3 regions of the Neptunomonas concharum genome follow, and region 1 is predicted to be linked to each of the others. Evidence: riboswitches for the same ligand, from Rfam matches in the RefSeq annotation. Region 1 holds a riboswitch; each other region holds the start of a gene.
What was found. A riboswitch is a leader RNA that binds a small molecule or an ion and turns the genes downstream of it on or off. The one in region 1 is predicted to bind thiamine pyrophosphate.
Positions count from the first base shown of each region.

Region 2: linked by a shared signal. The riboswitch ahead of thiD (bifunctional hydroxymethylpyrimidine kinase/phosphomethylpyrimidine kinase) and the one ahead of thiB (thiamine ABC transporter substrate binding subunit) in region 1 are both predicted to bind thiamine pyrophosphate.
Region 3: linked by a shared signal. The riboswitch ahead of F0U83_RS09065 (TonB-dependent receptor) and the one ahead of thiB (thiamine ABC transporter substrate binding subunit) in region 1 are both predicted to bind thiamine pyrophosphate.

Region 1 is NZ_CP043869.1:2,208,577-2,215,947, reverse strand. It holds gene F0U83_RS10440 (HD-GYP domain-containing protein) at 1-24, opposite strand, end outside; gene pyrC (dihydroorotase) at 209-1,246, shown strand; gene F0U83_RS10430 (ATP-binding cassette domain-containing protein) at 1,279-1,875, opposite strand; gene F0U83_RS10425 (ABC transporter permease family protein) at 1,859-3,457, opposite strand; gene thiB (thiamine ABC transporter substrate binding subunit) at 3,436-4,410, opposite strand; TPP riboswitch at 4,403-4,500, opposite strand; gene F0U83_RS10415 (phosphotransferase) at 4,575-5,312, shown strand; gene purT (formate-dependent phosphoribosylglycinamide formyltransferase) at 5,302-6,483, opposite strand; gene F0U83_RS10405 (methylthioribulose 1-phosphate dehydratase) at 6,788-7,371, shown strand, end outside.
Region 2 is NZ_CP043869.1:3,112,211-3,119,581, reverse strand. It holds gene F0U83_RS14795 (alpha/beta hydrolase) at 1-508, shown strand, start outside; gene F0U83_RS14790 (phosphatase PAP2 family protein) at 594-1,127, shown strand; gene F0U83_RS14785 (MJ1255/VC2487 family glycosyltransferase) at 1,124-2,140, shown strand; TPP riboswitch at 2,522-2,613, shown strand; gene thiD (bifunctional hydroxymethylpyrimidine kinase/phosphomethylpyrimidine kinase) at 2,602-3,456, shown strand; gene thiC (phosphomethylpyrimidine synthase ThiC) at 3,465-5,342, shown strand; gene F0U83_RS14770 (hypothetical protein) at 5,397-5,612, shown strand; gene F0U83_RS14765 (GGDEF domain-containing protein) at 5,831-6,892, shown strand; gene F0U83_RS17445 (zf-HC2 domain-containing protein) at 6,889-7,059, opposite strand; gene F0U83_RS14755 (sigma-70 family RNA polymerase sigma factor) at 7,086-7,371, opposite strand, start outside.
Region 3 is NZ_CP043869.1:1,940,729-1,948,099, reverse strand. It holds gene dsbD (protein-disulfide reductase DsbD) at 1-350, shown strand, start outside; gene F0U83_RS09070 (hypothetical protein) at 391-717, shown strand; gene F0U83_RS09065 (TonB-dependent receptor) at 782-2,878, opposite strand; TPP riboswitch at 2,932-3,048, opposite strand; gene F0U83_RS09060 (M48 family metallopeptidase) at 3,163-4,188, opposite strand; gene F0U83_RS09055 (YjgN family protein) at 4,185-5,354, opposite strand; gene F0U83_RS09050 (CoA transferase subunit B) at 5,550-6,206, opposite strand; gene F0U83_RS09045 (CoA transferase subunit A) at 6,223-6,924, opposite strand; gene F0U83_RS09040 (LysR family transcriptional regulator) at 7,070-7,371, shown strand, end outside.

The DNA of each region.
Region 1 (7,371 bases):
GCTAAATATCTGTATGGTTTTCATTTAAGAGTCCCTTCTGTGATGCTCGAACAGCGTACCATTCGAGGCAGCAGTAATGATGCTTAATAGTACATGAATTTTCTTTTTTTTTCATTTATTTGTCTCTATTTGGGTACTATCGTGTGGAGGGAAATAGCACAGGCATCGTGTATAATTCCATCCTAAATGAGATTGATAAGGATAGGTTATGACAACGCTAACGATTCAGACGCCAGATGATTGGCACTTACATTTTCGAGATGGCGATATGCTCACAGAGACCGTCGCCGCGACCGCTCGATGTTTTCAGCGCGGAATCGTTATGCCTAATTTGGTACCGCCGGTAACCGATGCGACGATGGTGCTGGCTTACAAAGCGCGTATTCTTGCAGCAAGACCGGAGGATTCAACGTTTGAGCCGCTAATGACATTGTTTTTAACCAACCAAACGACCCGCGAACAGATTATTGAAGCCAAATCGGCTGGGATTGTTGCTGCTAAAATGTACCCAGCAGGAGCGACGACTAACTCTGCTGCAGCGGTCAGTCAGTTAGAAGCGCTTTATCCTGTTTTTGAAACCATGCAAGAGCAAGGTATGCTTTTACTGGTTCATGGCGAGGTCACCGATAGCCATATTGATATTTTTGATCGTGAAAAAGTATTTATCGATCAAAAATTAGCCCACATTGTTAAGCAGTTTCCTGGTTTAAAAGTGGTGTTTGAGCACATTACAACGGCGGATGCTGCGCAGTTTGTATCGGAGGCATCAACGAATGTGGCTGCAACTATTACACCTCAGCATCTGTTACTAAACCGTAATGATTTATTAGTAGGGGGCGTACGCCCACATAACTTCTGCTTGCCTGTTTTGAAGCGTAGTACTCATCAGGAAGCGCTCCGTAAAGTGGTGCAAACTGGGTCGGCCAAGTTTTTCTTAGGTACCGATTCAGCGCCTCATGCAAAGGAAGCAAAGGAAAATGCATGTGGCTGTGCAGGGTGTTACAGTGCTTGGAGCGCTATCGAGCTTTATACCCATGTCTTTGAAGAGTTAGATGCGCTGGATAAGCTAGAAGGTTTTGCTAGTCATCACGGTGCAGATTTTTATGGTTTACCTCGTAACGAGGGGACCATTACATTGGTGAGAGAAGACTGGGTTATTCCTGAAGAGATTATCCTACCTAACGGTAAACCTATTGTGCCTTTCTTTGCTGGCCAAACGGTTCACTGGAAAGTTAAGACAGCTTAAGGTTGGTGCGACACCATGCCTAAATGTGCTGACTAGAGTCGAATGGCTCGGTCAGCAACAAGGCTGACATCCTCATCCTGATGAGTGACTAATAGCAATGTTTTACCTGCTCTTTTAGCTTCCTCCCTTGTCCAAAGCGCAGCGGCTCGGCGGCTTTCAGGATCCAATTCTGCAAACGGTTCATCCAATAAAACAATGGGTTCTGGGCGTAAAAGCGTTCTGATCAGCGCGACGCGCTGGCGTTGCCCACCTGAAAGTTGTGGCGGCATTTTTTCCAGCTGGTCGGTAATCCCGAGCGCTTGGCACGCTTGCAGAATCTGTTGCTGGGGGGGCGCTTTTTCAAAACCTAGCTGCAAATTGTTAATAACGGATAGGTGCTCAAAGAGATTATGGTCTTGAAAGAGCATGCTCACTGGTCGTTGCTCAGTCGTTAGCTGGCAGATGTCCATACCATCCCAGAAAATCGCTCCGGATTCGGGTTTGAGAAAACCCGCTATCATATTCAGTAAGGTTGTTTTGCCCACTCCGCTTGCGCCTTGAATGGCAACGCACTCTCCTTTAATTACGTTTAAATCGTAATGTAGCGTATAACCATCCAATACAACGCTAAGGTCAAGAATGTTCAACACGGACGGTATTCCTCGTTTGTGTGCGTTCTAGTAGGAAAAGGATCAACGCACAGATAAATAACAGCAAAAAAGAAGCGGCACTGGCTTCCGCCAACTGATAGCTACCGGCAAACCCATAAATTAGCCAAGGTAACGTGGTCCATTCGGCATTGCCAAAAATGGAGAATATCGCCACATCACCCAAGCCCAGTACAAAAACAAGCCCGAATGTAGAAAGCCATACCGGTTTAATAAATGGCCAAAGTAGTCGCCAGCGATGTCGGTTATTGAGTTTTAATGACCGGACTAAACGATCATATTGTTGATCAAATTGGAGTACTCGTGGCTTTAGCTTTTGTATGGCAAAGGGTACCAGCAACAGTGTGTTAAGTATGACTACGGCAATGATGCCATAGCGATCCAGATCAACCTTAGGTAGCAGAAAGACAAACAAGCCTACCGATAACACCATAGCCGGTGTGATCAGCGTGTGTGTAGCGACAGTCTCAAGCCAGAACTGTTGTTGCTCTTTTTGTTGCAGCGCTGCAGTGCGAATCGGCTGCAGCAGAAGGTAGGCGATACCCATGGCCATCATCGCTGCTACAAAAGCCAAGCCTAGACTGATGGCAGCGGGGCGGGTAATCATACTCAGGTCCTGCCATCGGGGTGTGTAATCTAGTAATCCCGGTAGCAACGCAATATAAGGGAGCAACAACAGTATCCAGCTCAGTAGATAGATCAGCTTAAAAATATTGGCTTTTTGTCGGGAGGGTTGGGGTGGGGAGTGCGGGCTTCCATTATCCACTGACTGCCATGAGAGCGTGCCGAAACGTGTCATGACGGCGTATAGAGTGCCTGCAATCAGCAGTTGTGACCATGCCAGAGTGAGTGCTTCGGCTATATTAAAGTCATATTTGAGCGCTTGATAAATAGCTACTTCTAATGTGGTTGAACTCGGGCCGCCCCCAAGTGCTAGAACCACTGCAAAGCTATTGAAGCATAATACAAAAATAAAGCCGCTGATCACAGCGGATGATTGCCTCAGTACAGGCCATTCCACCGTTTTAAAGCGTTGCCAAGGGGAGAGTTTAAGCTGTGCAGCCAAGCGCCAACTGGTTTCAGGGATAGCGCTCAGTTGTAACCAGATCGACCGAATCGCTAATGGTGTATTCAAAAAAATATGGGCCAGTAAGATGCCTGACAACCCATAGAGGTTCCAGCCGTTCTCTGTCAGTTGGTTGAGTAATGGTGTTAAAAGCCCTGAACGCCCCAGCAGCGCAACCATGCCAGTAATGACGATCAGCGTTGGTGTTACAAAACAGAGTAAACAGAAAGCGAGAAACCAGCGCTTTGCGGGAAGTGTCGGGCAGTAAAATAGCGCTCTGGCAACCGGAATAGCGAGCGCAACAGAGAGTAATGCACTAAGCAATGACTGTTTTAGGGTAAAGCCTAACAGTTCATAGAAGTAGCTATCGCTTAGTAGGTTAATGTCAGGTGAGGCGCTCCCAAAACTAATCAGTCCATAAAAGGAAAGACAGGTAAAAGACAGCACCAGACCATAACTAAGCCAATGACTCATGGCTAATTGGCAGAAGCGCGCCACTCTCTAATCCATTGTTGACGCTGCTTGGCAATCTGCTCAGCTGTAAAGCCGATGGTTTTAGGCTTGATCAGACTATCAAATGCTTCGGGCAGTGTAACATCGTCGATGACCGGTAACATCCAGTTCGTGACAGGGATAATGGACTGCGCTTTTGGGGAGATAAGAAACGTCAGGAACTGCTGAGCCAGAGCTGGGTTTTGCGCATAAGCTGAAATGGCAGCAACCTCTGTTTGTACAATGTGTCCTTCGGAAAAACGCGCTGCTTTATATTGATTCTTTTGTTCAGCAACCTGATGGTAGGCAGGGGATGTGTTGTAGCTGAGAACATAATCGGCGTCACCCTTTAGGAACATGCTATACGCTTCCCACCAGCCTTTAGTGACGGTGACAGTGTGGCTTGCAAGTTGTTTCCAGGCAGAGGGTGCTTCATCACCATAAACGGCCTTAACCCATAGCATCAATCCTTGTCCTGGTGTACTGGTGCGCGGGTCCTGATAGATAACGGAGGCTTCTGACTCAATCAGGGCTTTTAGTGAGGTAGCAGGTTGTTGAATTTTCTCACTGTCATAAATGAACGAGAAATACCCATAGTCAAAAGGTACGAAGGTATCGTCCTGCCCATTAAGATGTGCACTAATTGGATCGAGTGAAATATTATGAGGTTGTGTCAGTTTCGCTTCACGGGTAATCTCGGTAAGGGAGTTATCCAGCCCAAGCAGAACGTCAGCCTTCGTGCGTGCTTGTTCAATGCGAGCACGGTTTAAAATGCTGACGCCATCTTCTACCGCGATAAATTCAATATCACATTGGCATTCTTGTTCGAAGGCAGTTTCCAGCTTAGGTCCGGGGCCCCATTCTGATACAAATGAATCATAGGTATAGATGGTCAGATCTGCCGCGTGTAGAGTTGTTGCGCTAGAGAGTAATAAGCCTGTAAAAAGTTTTTTCATCATGTCCTTTATTCCCTACGCCGGTATAACCCGGATCAGGTTCGACGGGTAAAATCTCAGTCTGCACCGATACAGACACCCCGATAAGAGGGCGCTATAGTACCATAAGTGTGATCAACAGTGAGTAGTGGTGAAGGATGATAATCAATGCTTAAGGGCATACTAAAATGGCGTTGACCTTAGCGGGGTGGCGGCCTCTTGAAGGCCATTCAGGTACGACGAATACACTATTTGTTGGTACTTATAAAAATCAGCCTGCCGTCCTTAGGATAAATTGTCGCAGTGATATTCCGGGTATTAATCGGCAAAGAGAGCAGCAAGTATTGGCGCGTATAGCAGGGTTTAGTTGGGCTCCTGATGTTTTAGAGTCTTCGGTAGATCAGTTGATCCTGTGCGAGTATCAGGAACTTAGCAATATGCCAGCGCAAGCTGATCTGTTGGCTATTGTGGCGCAGTGGCAATCAATATCTGATGTGCCTGAACAGAAGTACGATTTAATCTGGAAAGGTTACCAAGAAAAGATAGATGCCATATCAGCATCCGAACAACGGGCTTCCCTTCAAGAAAATCTGGATCGGACAAGGCGGTTATTTGGTGCATTGCCTAAGATTCCATATTGCCTAGCGCACCACGATTTACACATAGGGAATCTTTTGCAGAACAAGCAGCAGCTTGTTGTACTCGACTGGGAGTATGCAGGCTTAGGCTCTCCTTGGCTTGATGTCGCGGCATTGAGTGAAGAGTTTGGCTGCGAGGAGGCGGCACTGGCGAAGTTGCCGCTATTTGAACACCTTAATACAGCAGACTTTCAAAGCGCTTTGAAAACCGCAATCGCGCTACGGTCCGAGCTGAACCAGCTTTGGTATGCGCTGGTTCAGCCTGAATCGGCGGATGTTAAAGGGTAACCGTGATGTTAGAGGAAGCTTTACTGGCTTTAGAGATTGCTGATTCCACCGTATTATCGCGGGCAAGTACAACACCCATGCGCCGTTGTCCGGCCACTTCGGGCTTACCGAATAGGCGTAGCTGAGTATCTGGCATCGCCAGTACAGCGTCTAAACCAGCAAACTGTGCCTTATTAGAGTTGCCCTCAACTAAAATAACACTGGAGGCACTAGGGCCATGAAAATGAATGTTTGGAATAGGCAACCCTAATATAGCGCGGGCGTGCAGTGCAAATTCCGATAAATCTTGAGATATCATGGTAACCATACCGGTATCATGGGGTCTTGGTGACACTTCACTAAAGAGTACTTCATCGCCTTTGATAAAAAGTTCAACACCAAATAACCCTCGGCCGCCTAAAGCTTCGGTAACCTTCAATGCTGCATCTTTGGCTGCGCTTAGTGCTGCTGAGGACATCGCTTGTGGCTGCCAGGATTGGCGATAGTCCCCATCCACTTGAACGTGGCCGATGGGCTCACAAAAAGCGGTGCCATTGGTATGTCGAACAGTGAGCAAAGTTATCTCGTAGTCGAAATCGACGAAGCCTTCTATAATCACCTTACCTTGACCTGCTCGGCCTCCCTCTTGGGCGTATTGCCAAGCGCTCTCTATCTGATCTTCAGTTTTCACCGTACTTTGGCCTTTGCCTGAAGAACTCATGATCGGTTTTACAACACAGGGGAGCCCAATGTCCTGAATGGCCGCGAGATACTCTTCACGGGTTTCAGCAAACTTGAAGGGAGATGTCTTTAAACCAAGAGTTTCGCTGGCTAAACGACGAATTCCTTCACGGTTCATGGTTAAACGAGTTGCATTGGCGGTTGGAATGACAGTAAACCCTTCAGCTTCAAGCTCGATCAATGTGTCCGTGGCAATGGCTTCTATCTCTGGGACGATTAAGTCTGGTTTCTCGGCTTGAATGACTTCTCGCAATGCTTCGCCATCCAGCATCGAGATAACATGGCTTCTGTGGGCAACTTGCATGGCCGGCGCGTTCGCGTAGCGGTCAACCACAATCACCTCTACCCCTAATCTTTGTAGTTCGATGACGACTTCTTTGCCTAGTTCTCCACCACCACACATCAACACACGGGTTGCGTTTGCAGCAAGAGGGGTGCCAATTGTTGCCATGAGTTTTTATCCTTCAATGAAAATAATTCAGTCATTATACGTGATCAGAAGAAAAATCAGACATTGGACTTTGTTACTTATTAGCTATACTGAATCATGTGAATTTAGGTAGTACGCATTGCGAAAGCGTTGGTTAGTTTTTTCATATGTCTCCTTTGCCTTCGGGCACTTCAACCGAAATCATTTCGGTTAATGATGGGGCGGTCGAAATGGCCGCCCCTGTCTTTAAAATAATTCTGCTTTCCCTTCGTCTGATTGAAAACTTCTCGTAAACTATCAATTTTGTTACTTCGTGAATGTTCAAATGCCAGATACTCTTAAACAATCCGTTATTGATGCGGGGAAGTGGATTGATCAGCAAGGTTGGTGCCCAGCAACCGGTGGAAACTTCTCTGTTCGTATAGATGCAAAGCACGCTTGGGTTACGGCGTCAGGTAAGCATAAAGGTGCTTTGACGCCAGAGGATCTACTACAGGTAGATCTCAAGGGTGTGGTGATTGGCTCAGAGAAGCGGCCATCTGCAGAAACTTTATTACATATGGCTCTTTATGGACTAGATGCTGATATTGGCGCTGTACTGCATACTCACTCCGTTTCATCGACAGTATTGTCGCGTCTTGTGGACGGGGATGTACTCACATTGCGTGGCTATGAAATGCAGAAATCCCTGTCGGGAAACACCACTCACGATGCTGAAGCCGCTATTCATGTTTTTGACAACACGCAAGATATGCCTGAATTGGCCGCGCAGCTACACCAACGTTGGCTGCAACGCCCTTTACAGTGGGGGTTTTTAGTAAGGGGGCATGGTTTATACGCTTGGGGACGTGATATGGCAGAGGCGCGTCGCCACCTAGAGGGGTTGGAGTTTCTGTTTGCCTGTGAGTT
Region 2 (7,371 bases), 900 kb from region 1:
TGGCTCCTTATTAGCGGTTGCTTGTGCTGAATCGGATGAGCGAATCGAAGGCGTAGTCTGTGGAACACTCTTGGTGCCAGAAATTGCACCTGACTTTGTACATATGTTGGGTTGGCAGTGGACGTGGGGAGTTGCTCAATTTGTTCCGGGTTTGAAGCTTCCCTTGAAGTCTTTAATTGATTATGAGCAGCTGCTCGCAGGGCATCCCGCTGCGAAAGAGATCAATCATGATCCTCTTATCGTGTTTGACTATCCTTTGGCGACATTGTCTAGCCTTTTCTCGTGCCGGTTGGGTATCAGTCAACATCGTTACCCCTTTAGTTTGACCGTTTTGCACGGTGATAAGGATGAAGTGCTGTCTTGGGAGTATAGCGAGCGACTGGTTAAAGCCTTAGCGCAACCTTTACGTTTGGTTAAATTACCAGGTGGGCATATGCTGCCTTGGGATAATCCTGAAATAGTGGTCAACGAGATCGCCAATGTCGTTCTGCCGTCCAAAGCTCAATAGCGTCATAAACTTTTAAAACAGGTGTAACAAAAGCGTCACCTTTGGGCTGAGATAATAGCGCATCACTCTAGCATAGGGGGCCGTGATGCGATCACTTCAGGCGCTTCATTCTCTGGATACACTAGCGTTCCACTGGTTTCAGGCCTATCGCAATATGCACTCGGGTGTTGCGTATTTTAGCCGTTGTGTCTCTCGTTTAGGTGACGGCTTCGCCTATGCTATTGCAGGCTTGTTACTTGCTGTCTTTGAGCCGAATAACGGTTCATTATTTTTACAAACAGGCTTGATCGTTTATCTGCTGGAGCTTCCTCTCTATCTGTTACTAAAAAATACAATAAGACGCTGTCGCCCAAGCGAGTTGGCAGGCGTTGATGCACTGATTCAACCCTCAGATAAGTTTAGCTTTCCATCAGGACATTCAGCGGCAGCGTTTGTATTTGCGACCTTGCTGGTTCAATTTTATCCACAGCTGTTTTTTCTGGCCTATTCGGTAGCGGCCCTGATTGGCCTGTCGAGAGTGATGCTGGGAGTGCATTATCCTTCAGATATTGTCGCGGGAGCAGCACTTGGCGTTGTATGTGCTGAAGTTGTGTTTCAGCTTCTTGGGGTTGGTGTATGAAGGTTCTATACGGTGTTCAGGCAACAGGAAATGGACACATTACGCGTGCGCGAGTGATGGCTCCCGCGCTAGAAGCAGCAGGTGTAGAGGTGGATTATCTTTTTAGCGGGCGACCTGCTGAGAAGTTGTTTGATATGGAACCCTTTAAAGCGTTTCAGGTAAGACGTGGTTTAACTTTTTGCATGGGTGAAGGAGCGAAGGTTCAGCTCATGAAAACGCTGATGCAAAATAGTATATGGGAGCTGCTTCAGGATGCGCGCTCATTGGAGTTGGATGCATATGATTTGGTGTTATCTGATTTTGAGCCTGTCACCGCATGGGCTGCAAAGCTCAAGAAAAAGCCAAGCGTAGGATTAGCGCATCAGTATGCATTTCTGCATAGTTTACCGGATCGTTATCGATCTAAATTATTAAAGCCGGGTGTGAAACTATTCGCACCTGTTGAGAAGGCGGTTGGTGTGCATTGGGATCACTTTGGCGGCGCCATTGTTCCTCCTTTGATACAACCCCCTCGTTTTGAATCGACGGATGAGCAAAACCTAGTTCTGGTTTACATGCCTCATGAGCGAGACGAAACATTGTACTACTGGTTTAGTGGCTTTCCTGATCATCAATTTCATGTATATGCTGATGTGAGCGGACCAAGCGTTAAAGGTAATGTCCATTTTTTACCGCTGAGCAGAGAGGGATTTGAAAGGGATTTGGCAGCGTGCTCGGGTGTTATTACAAATTGTGGATTTGGTTTAGCCAGTGAAACTATGCAATATGGTAAAAAATTACTCAGTAAGCCAATGAAAGGGCAAACTGAGCAGGCATCTAATGCATGTATCTTACAATCTTTAGGCTTGGCGACCATTATTAAAGAGCTAGATGCAGAGGTTATCAGTGAGTGGCTAAGCGCTTCACATCCTGAGCCACGTTGCTTTCCTGATGTGGCATCCCATCTGTCGGACTGGATTGCAAACGGATGTACGAAACCTATTGATCAAATGGCCAAGGACGTTTGGGGTTAAAGTTACAAAGCTGTTGGTGTACTTGAATCTATTTGCTGCTGATTTGGCGTGTTTTGGATAAAATAATGATGGCTGGTGGTTATATTTTACATGAAGTAGAGGTGCGAAGGCTTTATATTCCTTTATAAAGCCTTCAATCATGGCATCCATTTTCCTTGCGGTTTGGTGTATCCTTTCGAGCTTCCGTTTGTCCCTTCCGCTTGCCTTGGCCGTCCTTGAATTCGTTCCTTGAACAGGAGATCCACACTTCTTATTATGGCGACTCTGACTTTTTTTTATATAGGAAAAAGTCCTATTTTTATTAGGTTATTGTTGAATAGTTGTTCATAATTTCTTACAGGTTAGCCATGGACAGGTACACTAATTAGCCTTACACTGTTGTAAATCTTGTCGGGGTGCCTAATTGGGCTGAGATTAAACCCGCTGAACCTGATCCAGTTAACACTGGCGTAGGAATCGAGATGTCCCAAGTTTTAGATGATTCGTGTAGTCCTCCTGTTATTCTTACAATCGCTGGCTCTGATACTTCGGCAGGGGCTGGCATTCAAGCAGACCTTAAAACCTTCTCGGCATTATGTGCTTACGGTGCCACTGTTATTACTACTTTAACGGCACAGAATACCTGTGGTGTTAGAGCGTCCTATCCTGTTCCAGCTGACCAAGTAACTGCCCAACTTACCGCTGTATTGGATGATATGCCTGTGCGTGCTATTAAGCTGGGGGCACTAGGGTCGGGTGATAATGTCGCTGCGATTATTGAAACCTTAAATAACTACCAGCCTATCCCTTTGGTTATTGATCCTGTCATTACCTCCAGTAGTGGTACTCGTTTGTTGGACTCTGAAGGTGAAAGCTTGCTCAAAAGCGCATTGTTGCCGCGCTGCCGCATTGTCACTCCCAATATCCCTGAAGCTGCTTTCCTTGCCCAACGCGTAGTGCCGAATACGCTAGCAGGCATGTATGAGCTGCTTAATCCATTACATGATTTGGGGATTGAATGGGTGCTGCTCAAAGGGGGGCATTTATCTTCCCAATACGAAGCGATAGATCTTCTATCAAACGGTACGGAGGTCATTGAACTGAGATCTGCTCGAACACATACAAAAAATACGCACGGGACAGGGTGCACGTTGGCATCAGCCGTTGCTGTGGGAATTGGGCGAGGGCAAGCAGTGCCTCAAGCGGTTAGGTTCGCTAAAGAGTATATATCAGGGGCTATTTTGGCCGCCGATCAGCTTCAGGTGGGGCAAGGTTCTGGGCCTTTGCATCACTTTTCACTCCTTTGGGAATCCTTTGAGAGAAATAATATTAAGTAGGGTGAGTTATGTCTGATAACACAATGTTGAGTCAAAGTGCCGTTGTGGACCAAGCGTCCGTACAGCCTTTTCCGAAATCGCGTAAGGTTTATATTGAAGGTAGCCGTCCGGATATCCGCGTACCAATGCGAGAAATTTCTCTAGATGACACGCCGACTGCCATGGGTGGGGAAACAAACGCGCCACTTTATGTATACGATACGTCTGGACCCTACACTGATCCAGATGCGGTGATTGATGTTCGAAAAGGACTTGTGCCCCTGCGCAGTGCTTGGATTGAGGAACGGGCGGATACGGAGCAGCTTAGTCACCTCTCTTCAGAATATGGTCGCGCACGTGAGGCTGACTTGCGTTTGGACGAGCTGCGCTTTGAGCTGACGCGCAAGCCGAGACGTGCAAAAGAGGGAAAGAATGTCACTCAACTGCATTATGCACGTCAGGGGATTATTACCCCAGAGATGGAATATATCGCTATTCGTGAAAATATGAAGCTTGCTAAAGCGCAGGCTGAAGGTCATCTAGTCGCGCAACAACATCCAGGTCATAGTTTTGGTGCACGCTTGCCCAATGAAATAACGCCGGAGTTTGTGCGCCAGGAAGTTGCCGAGGGTCGAGCTATTATCCCCTGCAATATCAATCACCCTGAATTAGAGCCAATGATTATCGGTCGTAATTTTTTGGTGAAAATTAATGGCAATATTGGTAATTCTGCGCTGACCTCTTCCATTGAAGATGAGGTCGAGAAGATGACGTGGGGTACACGCTGGGGGGCCGATACGATAATGGATTTGTCGACCGGAAAAAATATCCATGAAACTCGCGAATGGATACTGCGTAACTCACCCGTTCCTATTGGTACAGTGCCTATTTACCAAGCATTAGAGAAAGTAAATGGTGTTGCTGAGGATCTCAACTGGGAAGTATTCCGTGACACTTTGATCGAGCAGGCAGAGCAGGGGGTGGACTACTTTACCATCCATGCGGGTGTGTTGCTGCGCTATGTCCCGATGACGGCAAAACGTATGACCGGTATCGTCTCCCGAGGGGGTTCGATCATGGCTAAATGGTGTCTTGCTCACCATGAAGAGAATTTCCTTTACACCCACTTCGAGGAGATCTGTGAAATTTGCAAAGCCTATGATGTCGCCTTCTCATTAGGTGATGGGTTACGTCCTGGATCCGTATATGATGCAAATGATGAGGCTCAGTTCGCAGAATTAGAAGCCTTAGGTGAGTTGACCAAAGTCGCGTGGAAGCATGATGTTCAAGTTATGATCGAGGGGCCAGGGCATGTACCGATGCATATGATCAAAGAGAACATGGATAAACAGTTGCAGGAATGCCATGAAGCACCGTTCTATACATTAGGACCTTTGACAACTGATATCGCACCGGGATATGACCATATTACTTCCGGTATTGGCGCTGCAATGATTGGTTGGTATGGCTGTGCAATGCTGTGTTATGTGACGCCAAAAGAACACTTGGGTCTACCCAATAAGGATGATGTAAAGACAGGTATTATCACCTATAAGATTGCTGCTCATGCGGCGGATTTAGCGAAAGGGCATCCAGGTGCCCAAATTCGAGATAATGCAATGTCAAAAGCTCGTTTCGAGTTCCGTTGGGAAGATCAGTTTAATATTGGTTTGGATCCTGATACGGCACGTGCTTACCATGACGAAACGCTTCCTAAAGAGTCTGCAAAGGTGGCTCATTTTTGCTCAATGTGCGGACCAAAGTTCTGTTCTATGAAAATATCTCAAGAGGTTCGGGACTTAGATGAAACGCAAGTGGCGGCAATGACGGCACAAGTAGAGCAGGGAATGGAAGAGAAGTCCGCTGAGTTTAAGGCAAGCGGTGCAGAAATTTATCACAAAGTTTAATTATTTCTCTCTTTTCGGCTAACCTATAGGAAATTTTCCTAGAGACAAATGTCGATGATTGAATGGAAATATCTCGCGGTTGGTGCGTTTGTGCTCCTAGCCTTCTTGCCTGTCACTTACCAGGCAATTAGGCAGCGAAAGCAGCGCCCACCGCTACTTGCTCAGCAAGATCGCAAGCTTTACCGACTCTGGAAATCTGACCCGGATGCTTATGAGCGCCAATACGGTGCATTGGATAGGGCTTCTGATAAGAGGGCTCAGCGTGGCTGACCTGTTTTCTGGTATCTTAGAGCACGTATTTTCGTATTATGAGTAACTTCTCCCACACCAAGCTTAAAACTCGCCTAATAGAAACGGTATTTCATAATACTTGTATCGCGGTAGCAGGGAATATTTTTTTAGGCGCGTGTGCCACGGCTTTTTACTGGCCATATCTAGATGCTTGGTATGTTTTAATCTGGTTTATAGGTCTAGTTGGTGTTTGCCTTTTGAGGTTGCTGCTTCGGTGGATGTACGGCGCTAGGGAAACCGTCTACAAGCAGTTTAGTGAGCGTCAGTGGATAGTCTTTTTTAGTGTACTTTGTGTAGCGGGTGGGGCATTTTGGGGAGCTGCTCTAAATTATGTTATTAGAATGTTGCCACTGAGTGAGTCGATGGTGATACTGTCGATTGGCTTTGCGCTTGCAACGGTCGCTATCGGTATGATGGCAGCGGTATGGTGGGTGTATGTTGCCTACCTTACGGCGCTTTTGTTCCCACTTATTTTCTTGTTTGTCAGTCAATCAGGGCAATTCGAGTTATTAGGGCTCCTATCGACTGCGTTCTATGGGTTCAACCTTATCTCGTCACGGAAAATGTATCAGGTGCTTCGACAGTCCATTATTCATCAGCTATCTAATGATCGCTTGTATATGGCACTGCAAAATGAAAAAGACAGGGTGATGAGCTTAAATCGACAATTGGAAATGGATGTCAGAGCAGGGAAGCGTACCGCGCAAGAGTTGCTAGCGCAAAAACATGAGGCTGAGCAGTTGGCTGAGCGCCTGCATACCCTGTCCGCCATTGACGGATTAACCGGTATCGCAAACCGAAGGACGTTTGATGAGGTGCTTGAGCGGGAGTGGTCCAGGGCAAAGCGGCAGCATGCTCCGCTTTCATTGTTGCTGGTTGATATTGATCACTTCAAGCTTCTGAACGATCACTATGGCCACCAATACGGTGACCAATGCTTAAAAAGTGTAGTGGATGTGATGCGCAGTCATCTTAAAAGGCCCTCTGACTTTATAGCGAGATATGGAGGAGAGGAGTTTGTTGTTATATTGCCCATGACAACGGCTGGAGCAGCCCAAAGTCTCGCCGAAGAGATAAGGGAGGCTGTTGCCAATGCCAGAATGGAGCATCAAGTGTCGCCGGTGTTGCCTTTTGTTACTATCAGCATCGGCTTGTCTTGCATGTGTGACAATGAAATTTTAACGGCTAAGACATTATTTGAGAAAGCGGATACGGCTTTATATGCAGCTAAAATGGGGGGGCGAAACCGCGTTTGTTAGTGGTTTTGCTTAGTGTCTTCTATCTCTTTCTTGTGCCGTTGGCGGCATGTATTTTGAATTTGTTTCAATTGTTGGTTGCACCTTGAGCAGTTCTTGCACATAGCGATATGCACACTTAAGGAAAGTTTTTCCGTTAAGGATAAGGGGGCGTCTAGTTGCTTTGACATTAAAAAGGATGCTTTTTTACAGGATTTCATACGGGGCTCCCCTTCAAAAACCAGCCCTTCTCAATGCAACCACGCAGTTTTAATCGAGCTCTGTGTAAGATGGTCCAACAGTTCTGTTCGGAGATGTCGAGGCATTCGCATATCTCTTCAGTTTCGAGATCCATTAATTCTCTTAATGCGAATACTCTGGCGGTATTGCTGGGCAGGTGTAACATACATAGGTCGAATACTTCCCAGAAATCGCTCCTCAAATGCAAGTCTTCAGGGCTTTTCCATTGTTCAGGCTTGGAGTCCGCGTCCCAGTGCTCTCTG
Region 3 (7,371 bases), 270 kb from region 1:
TGACGTCCTTAGAAGCGCTTGAGCCGGTGTTGGAGCAGGCTAAGCGTGTGGGTCAGCCTGTCATGCTGGATTTCTATGCGGACTGGTGCATCTCTTGTATTGAGCTTGAGCATGTCACCTTTGCCGATGAGGGAGTAAAACAGGCATTGTCCGGCTTTGCCCGAGTGAAGGTGGATGTTACGGCAAACGATGAGGCATCGAAAGCGCTCAATAAAGCTTATAAAGTGATTGGTCCGCCGGCGCTTATTTTTTACGACAAACAAGGGCAGCTACGCCCTGATCTGACATTGGTGGGGGTGATAGACCCCGATGATTTCCTTAACCATCTGACGCGGTTGGATGGATCATAATAAATAGAAAAACTGGCCTTTAGTCGCCACGGAGGATGATATGAAAAAGGTATTGCTGGCTTCATTACTAATTGTTGGGTTGCCTGTAAGTGCGTTACAAGCGGCTGATGCAGATAATGGCGAAGCACTGTACAAGGAGGTTGAGCTGGAAAGAACTATTCGTGGCGAGCACTATACGGATGCCAACTGCGATACATGCCATCAACCGGCTTTTTATCAACGTGAAGAGCGAAAAGTAACAAGCTATGCGAAGTTAGAAAGCTTTGTGGAAGGTTGCAATACGAATTTGGATGTTGGCTGGTTCCCTGAAGATGTTTCTGATGTGGCGGCCTATCTAAATCGTGAATATTATAAGTTTGCACAGTAATAGTTTTATTTTGCCGTCACGACTAAAAATGCCGACCTAAATAGGTCGGCATTTTTACAGGGCTTTAAAAATTCACTGCTGCAGTAATACCGATCTGGCGGGGTGAGCCAAGCTGAGTATATTGAGTCTCTGCCCAATCGATTCTAGGGTCGTTTCCGAAGTAGAAACCACGCACGGCATAATGCTCATTGGTTAAGTTGCGGCCCCAAAGACGAATGCTCCAGTCTGGCGTTTGGTAACCGATATGTGCATTAACCAATGTATAGCTATCGGAGCGCTGGTTGTGGCTATCAGAGAAATAGAACTCATCCTTGCCTTCTACTTCAATGCCCGAGAACCAATGCTGGCTATGCTTAAAGGCAGCACCTAGCATAAACTGATAGCTCGGTGATTGTGCAGAATCGCGGCCGTCGAAAGCAGCGCCAGAATCGTTTAGTTGGGTTTCCAGTAAACCTAAGCCGCCGAACAGGTTAATGGCTGGCGTAACCTGCCACTGTGCTTCAGCTTCAAGACCATAGCTGTAGGCTTGATCCGTATTATCGATATAGTCGATAAAACTGGTGCCACCGCTCGGCATAGATATCGTGCGGTAGCCTTTGATCTGAGCATCATTTCTGCGTTGATAAAATAGTGCAACTTGTGTCTGCAAACGATTATCGAGCAGGTTGCTCTTAGCGCCTACTTCATAGTTCCACAACGACTCTGTTTCAAAAGCGCGCTGCTCCTCGGGTAAATTTGTGTCTGCATTAACGCCGCCTACTTTGTAGCCAGCAGAGACAAGCGCGTAATAGGTACGGTTTTGATTCGCTAAATACTCAAGTGCTAAGCGTCCGCCAGCGAGTAGGTCGTCTTCATCGGATGTCACGCTGTCGCTGTCGCTATAATCAAACTCGCTTTGCTCAAAGCGTAATCCTGAGGTTAGACGTAAAACATCTGATAAGCGTGATTCTAACTGACCATATACTGCAAAACGTGAAGTTGTGTAATCGCTATTAAAATCTGCATTGTCGGTGCGCTGGCGAAGCAGATCAGTCTCTCGATGATAATAATAAACGCCGGTTACCCAATCGGTTGTTCCATTAAACAGCTCAGCACCGGGAGCAGAAATGAAACGCATCTCCGCTGTTGTTGTAGAGATATCCCTTTTGTAGTTATCAAACCAGTTGTAACCCCAATCCTCGGTTGGGTCATCCGGGTTGGTAAAAAAGAAAGGATAGGCCCAGTCCTCATCGTAGCCATACTCCTGATCAGCTGAGGAGTGACTAAGGCTGGTTTCCAGCGTAAATGCGTTGTGTCCTGTCCAGGTTGATTTCAGCGCAAGGGCTGATGATTCTAGGCGGTCATGCCCAGGCTGGTCAGATAATGTGTGACGATTGTTATCTAGCGAAAAGGCATCGTAACCGTTATCAACATCGGCATAAAAGCCAGTTAAATCGAGCATGTGGTGATCGTTAGCTTGAATGCGTAGCTTGCCGCGCAAAAATGTCTCATCGATATTGTTAGTGTGACTTTTATCGAGATAGTCGTTCTCCATAAAACCGTCACTACGGTTGCTTTGTATCGCTACTCGATACCCCACGTTCTCATTTACTGGGCCGCCTACAGCCGCTGTTAGGCTGCGGGTATTATAGGTCGCTAGCGTCGTTTCTACTCGACCTTGAGTCTTCGTCGTTGGATCGTTAGAGCGAATATGAATGAGTCCTGCTAGAGCGTTAGCACCATACAAGGTGCCTTGCGGTCCACGAAGTATTTCCACTTGCTGAGCATCCATCAGTGTTGCTGCCGCTCCGATATTACTCATATCTATGCCATCCATCGTCACGCCGACGGATGGGTTAACCGGCCCGATAAACTGGCTACGCTCGCCAATGCCACGGATCTGGAAAAAGCGTGCTCGGGATGCGCCATGACTGCTGTTGACGTTTGGCGCAAGTGAGGGCATTGCTTCGGTATGTGATGTGGGTTGTTTTTGTAAGGTTTCTTGATTCACGGCAGTCAGGCTAGCAGGGACTTGATTCAATGCCGCACCTCGGACGCCTGAGGTGATGTAAATGACAGGTAAGTCGTTATTCATTGATCTATTAGTAGCCACGGACTCATTAGCAGTAAGCACAGCCATTGCCAAGACAGATGGATAGAGCGGGTTTAACGTAAAGTGCATACAAGTCTCCGATAATAATGCTTGGAGACCCGGTTGAGTAGCGGGAAAAGTAGGCTTGTAATCGTTCCTATTCCTACGCCGGTATCATCCGGATCAGGTTCAGAGGGTTCGCACATCATGTGCATCTCAGGCCAGGCTAATAGATAGCACTGCCACCCCTTAGGACATACTCATAGTGAGTAAACGGTAGCGATTATACGGGTTACTGTGTGGATGGATAGTAAATTTTACACGTTGCGAAAATTTAGATAGCTCTTCATTCACTCGGGGTGATGACTGTCACGCTAATACTTCCTAGCGGCTTCTATTCGCTTTCGGGTATCAGGGTGCGTTGATAAATATACGTTGCCACTGTTTTTTGTTTTCGCTGCGTCTGGAATAATTTTTTCTAGCGCTGTTGCAAAGGCTTCTGTGTCTAATCCTAGTTTTAACATATGCTCTAGAGCGTACTCGTCCGCTTCCTCTTCTGCTTTTCGTGAATAACCTTGCTGCGTTAAAAATGTAGGGAAAGCAACGATGAGGTCTTGGCCGAACGATAAATTATCACCCACGATAAATACGGTCAGTAAGGCGATGGTTGAGGAGCGTATGACATGTTGTAGACCATGGCGGTGCTTGATATGACCAATTTCATGCAAAATGACACTGTTAAGCTCATTAGGTTGGTCTAACTGCTCCACCAGTTTATCCGTAACAAAAATATCGCCTGAGGGTAGTGCGAATGCATTAGCGATAGGACCGTTGCTATTTTCCATCGTACGAAAATGGAACTTGATAGGGATATCTATATCAACCCGATTAAGAAGTGTGCTTGTTATCTCGCTTCGTATTGAGGCTTGTTGTTCTTCAGATAATGATGAAGGGGTGAAGAGTGTGGAGTCGAGCACCGCTATACTATGTTCCCCAATCGCTATGCTCAGCTCGGCGGGGAGTGCGTGAGCAACTTGATAACTTATGGCGGGTATGCCCCATTTAATGAAGCTAAGAGTCAGTGTCACCACAAATACAATAGAAAAGATGATTAAAGACAGATTCGTCTCTAATGTGTGAAGCCAAAGGTTTCGAGGTTGGCCGGCGGACTTAATCCATGTATCAATCGCTTCGTTATCATGAGTCTCTAACAGAGTACCGTCAGGAAAGGTAATACGACGAGTAATATTCCCAACTCGGTTGCTAATATCGAGGTCACTAATATCCCCATGTAAGGGTTTACCATCAGCGCGGATCAATGTGTATCGGCTACCTTCGATGTGAATGTCAGCCCGCGAGCGGGCTGACTGATTGGCGGGATAGTAATAACCAGAAATCAAAGGCTGATACCTAAGTCACCTTGGAGATCAAAAGCTTCACCTAGTTCATCACCTAAAGCAGACTGTTTCTGTTGTTGTAAGCTTGCATAGTGCGCTAGATCTTGAGTTATCGTGCCCGATGTTGAGTCTGCGCGATAGTTGGCTAAGCGTACTTTAGCAAAAGGTATGGCTAAACCGAGCGTGAAAATAATCAGGAATAAATTTGTTATATGAATCCAAAACAGCGGTTTAACTTGAAGATTGGAGTGCAAGTTAAGTACGTTATCGAGTTTCAACTCGTTAAAAACATGGTTATTAATACGTGTCTCCATGTAGGCTTTAGCCCAAAAACTAAACATAAGTGTAAACAGGTAACCAACCAGAAAAAAGATATTGAACAGCCCTGGTTCTGTACCTGCTTCTTTCTGAGCGGATATCATCGCCCCGGCTCCTGCTGCATAACCTATAGCGGCAATAATTGCAGCAAATAATAAAAAGATCCCTAGGATGAAGAGGTAGGTTTTAAAAAACACGCTGATACTTATATTGGCACTAAAGTCGCCCTGTCCGTAATGGGCGTTGTTCCAACGGTATCGGTACATGAGCGCCTGTACATAGGGCCCCATTGCATAGATGCTGATCATTGCGAGGGCGGCTAAAATGAAGACTGCCATAATGCTATTCATGCCAAACAGCAGCCAAGTTGTACCAGCGATTAACCCGATAGCGACTGCAGGTAAAAAAGGTAATAACAACATGTATTTATAGGCGTTGCTTAACGAGCCATCAAATGAAAAGCGGACTTGTCGATAGCTGGTTATACGAGCATTAAAGCGGTAGCTGTTCCAAATGATCCACGGAGTGGCAAGCAATATAATTAACATCAAGCCGAAGCCGACCTGAGGGAATAGCTCACTTACTGCAACATAAATGAGCAGAGCAATGGCAGCGATAATGCGCCCTTTAAAGATCTGCCAGCCAGTGGCGTGGTATTCAAAGTTTGCATCATTGAAGAATGTGTTACCGTAAAAATAACGATTCGTGCGAACTTTTGCCCAAGCAGAATAGATACCTAGCGTAACAATGGAGAGTAGTATATTAACAATCCAGATTTTGAAATACTCACGGCCATTACCAGTGAATTTAAATGGCTGGGTAGTCGATTCTTGAACGATAGGCTCATCCATAAGAAAAATCCTTGTCTGTATATATTCGGATGCGGGATTCTAACAGACTAAAAATAAATGTCAGTGGAGTACCATAAAAATAGGAATTATTCCTATGAAAAACATAACAGGGCGGCGGTACTGAGTGTTAAACGTAGGTGGGGGATTAATAAAAAAGCCCGGACTGGCCGGGCAATGCGCTACAAGTGTTAAGCGTTAAAAACTCATTTCAGGAACATGGTCTGGAACAATCAATTTACCTGCGGTTTTAGAAACGATCTCTTCTACAGAGACGCCGGGTGCCCGCTCTTTAAGGATGAAAGCACCATCTTCAATTTCCAAATAGGCAAGATCTGTTAGAACTTTTTTGATACAGCCTGCACCTGTTAATGGTAGAGAGCATTGATCCAGTAGTTTAGATTCGCCGTGTTTAGAGGCGTGCGTCATCAATACGATGATGTTATCCGCACCGGCTACGAGGTCCATCGCGCCTCCCATGCCTTTAATCAGCTTGCCTGGGATCATGTAAGAGGCGATGTTACCTGAAACATCGACTTCAAATGCGCCCAATACAGTTAAGTCGACATGACCACCACGGATCATGGCAAACGACTCAGCTGATGAGAAAATAGAAGCGCCAGTGATGGCTGTGACGGTTTGCTTACCGGCATTGATCATGTCTGCATCGACTTCATCATCGGTAGGGAAGGGGCCCATACCCAGTAAGCCGTTCTCTGATTGCAGCATCACTTCCATTCCGTCAGGGATGTAGTTGGCAACCAATGTTGGGATACCAATACCCAAATTGACGTAGTAACCATCTTGTAGCTCACGTGCAACGCGCATAGCCATCTGTTCGCGGGAAAGTGCCATAATGTTTTCTCCTCCCTTAAGCTGTGCGCACGGTGCGCTGTTCAATACGTTTTTCGAATGTGCCTTGAATCACACGGTCAACATAGATGCCTGGGGTGTGAATCTGCGTTGGGTCTAACTCGCCTGGCTCTACGATTTCTTCCACTTCAACTACCGTGATTTTGCCTGCGGTTGCAGCCATTGGATTGAAGTTTTGAGCGGTATGGCGGTAAACAACGTTGCCATAACGGTCGGCTTTCCAGCCTTTAACAATCGCAAACTCACCCGTAATTGATTCTTCGAGAATATAGTTGCGGCCGTTGAATTCTTTTACATCTTTACCTTTACCGACTTCAGTACCGTACCCAGTCGCTGTATAGAAGGCGGGGATACCAGCACCACCGGCACGCATTTTTTCAGCCAGCGTACCTTGAGGCGTTAGCTCAACTTCTAATTCGCCTGCTAATAGTTGCTTTTCAAACAAGGCGTTTTCGCCAACATAGGAAGAGATCATCTTTTTGACTTGTTTGTCTTCCAGCAGGATGCCAAGGCCGAATCCATCAACACCGCAGTTGTTAGAAACAATAGTCAGATCCTTTGTGCCCATTTTTTTGATCTGGGCGATCAGGTTTTCTGGGATACCGCAAAGGCCGAAGCCACCAGCGATAATGGTCATGCCATCTTCCAAGCCTGCCATCGCTTCTTCGTAGCTGTTAACTACTTTATTAAAACCCGACATTGAACTCCTCCATGCCTTGTTATCTGTTTTTATTATGCCCTACTGTAAATGCGCTCAGAGCGGGCTGAATTTGAGTTTGTTAAGTGTCTACTACTCCTTTATATTTATCCAATGAATTTATTCAAACAAATAATAAATTTCTTTTATGAATATAACCGTTAAACAGCTCCGTGCCTTTGTGGCGGTGGCGAAAACTCGAAGCTTTACTGAGGCTTGTGCACAAGTGCATCTGTCGCAACCTGCATTAAGTGTGGCTATTAAGAATCTAGAGGAGGCTTTAGGCGGTCAGTTGTTGGCAAGAACGACCCGCACTTTGGCTTTGACACCTGAAGGCGAAGCCTTTTACCCAACAGCGCAACGATTATTAGCAGACCTAGATGAAGCATTTGATGAGATGCATAATCGTTTCTCACTCTTCCGAGGGAAGGTAGCTATTGCCAGCATGCC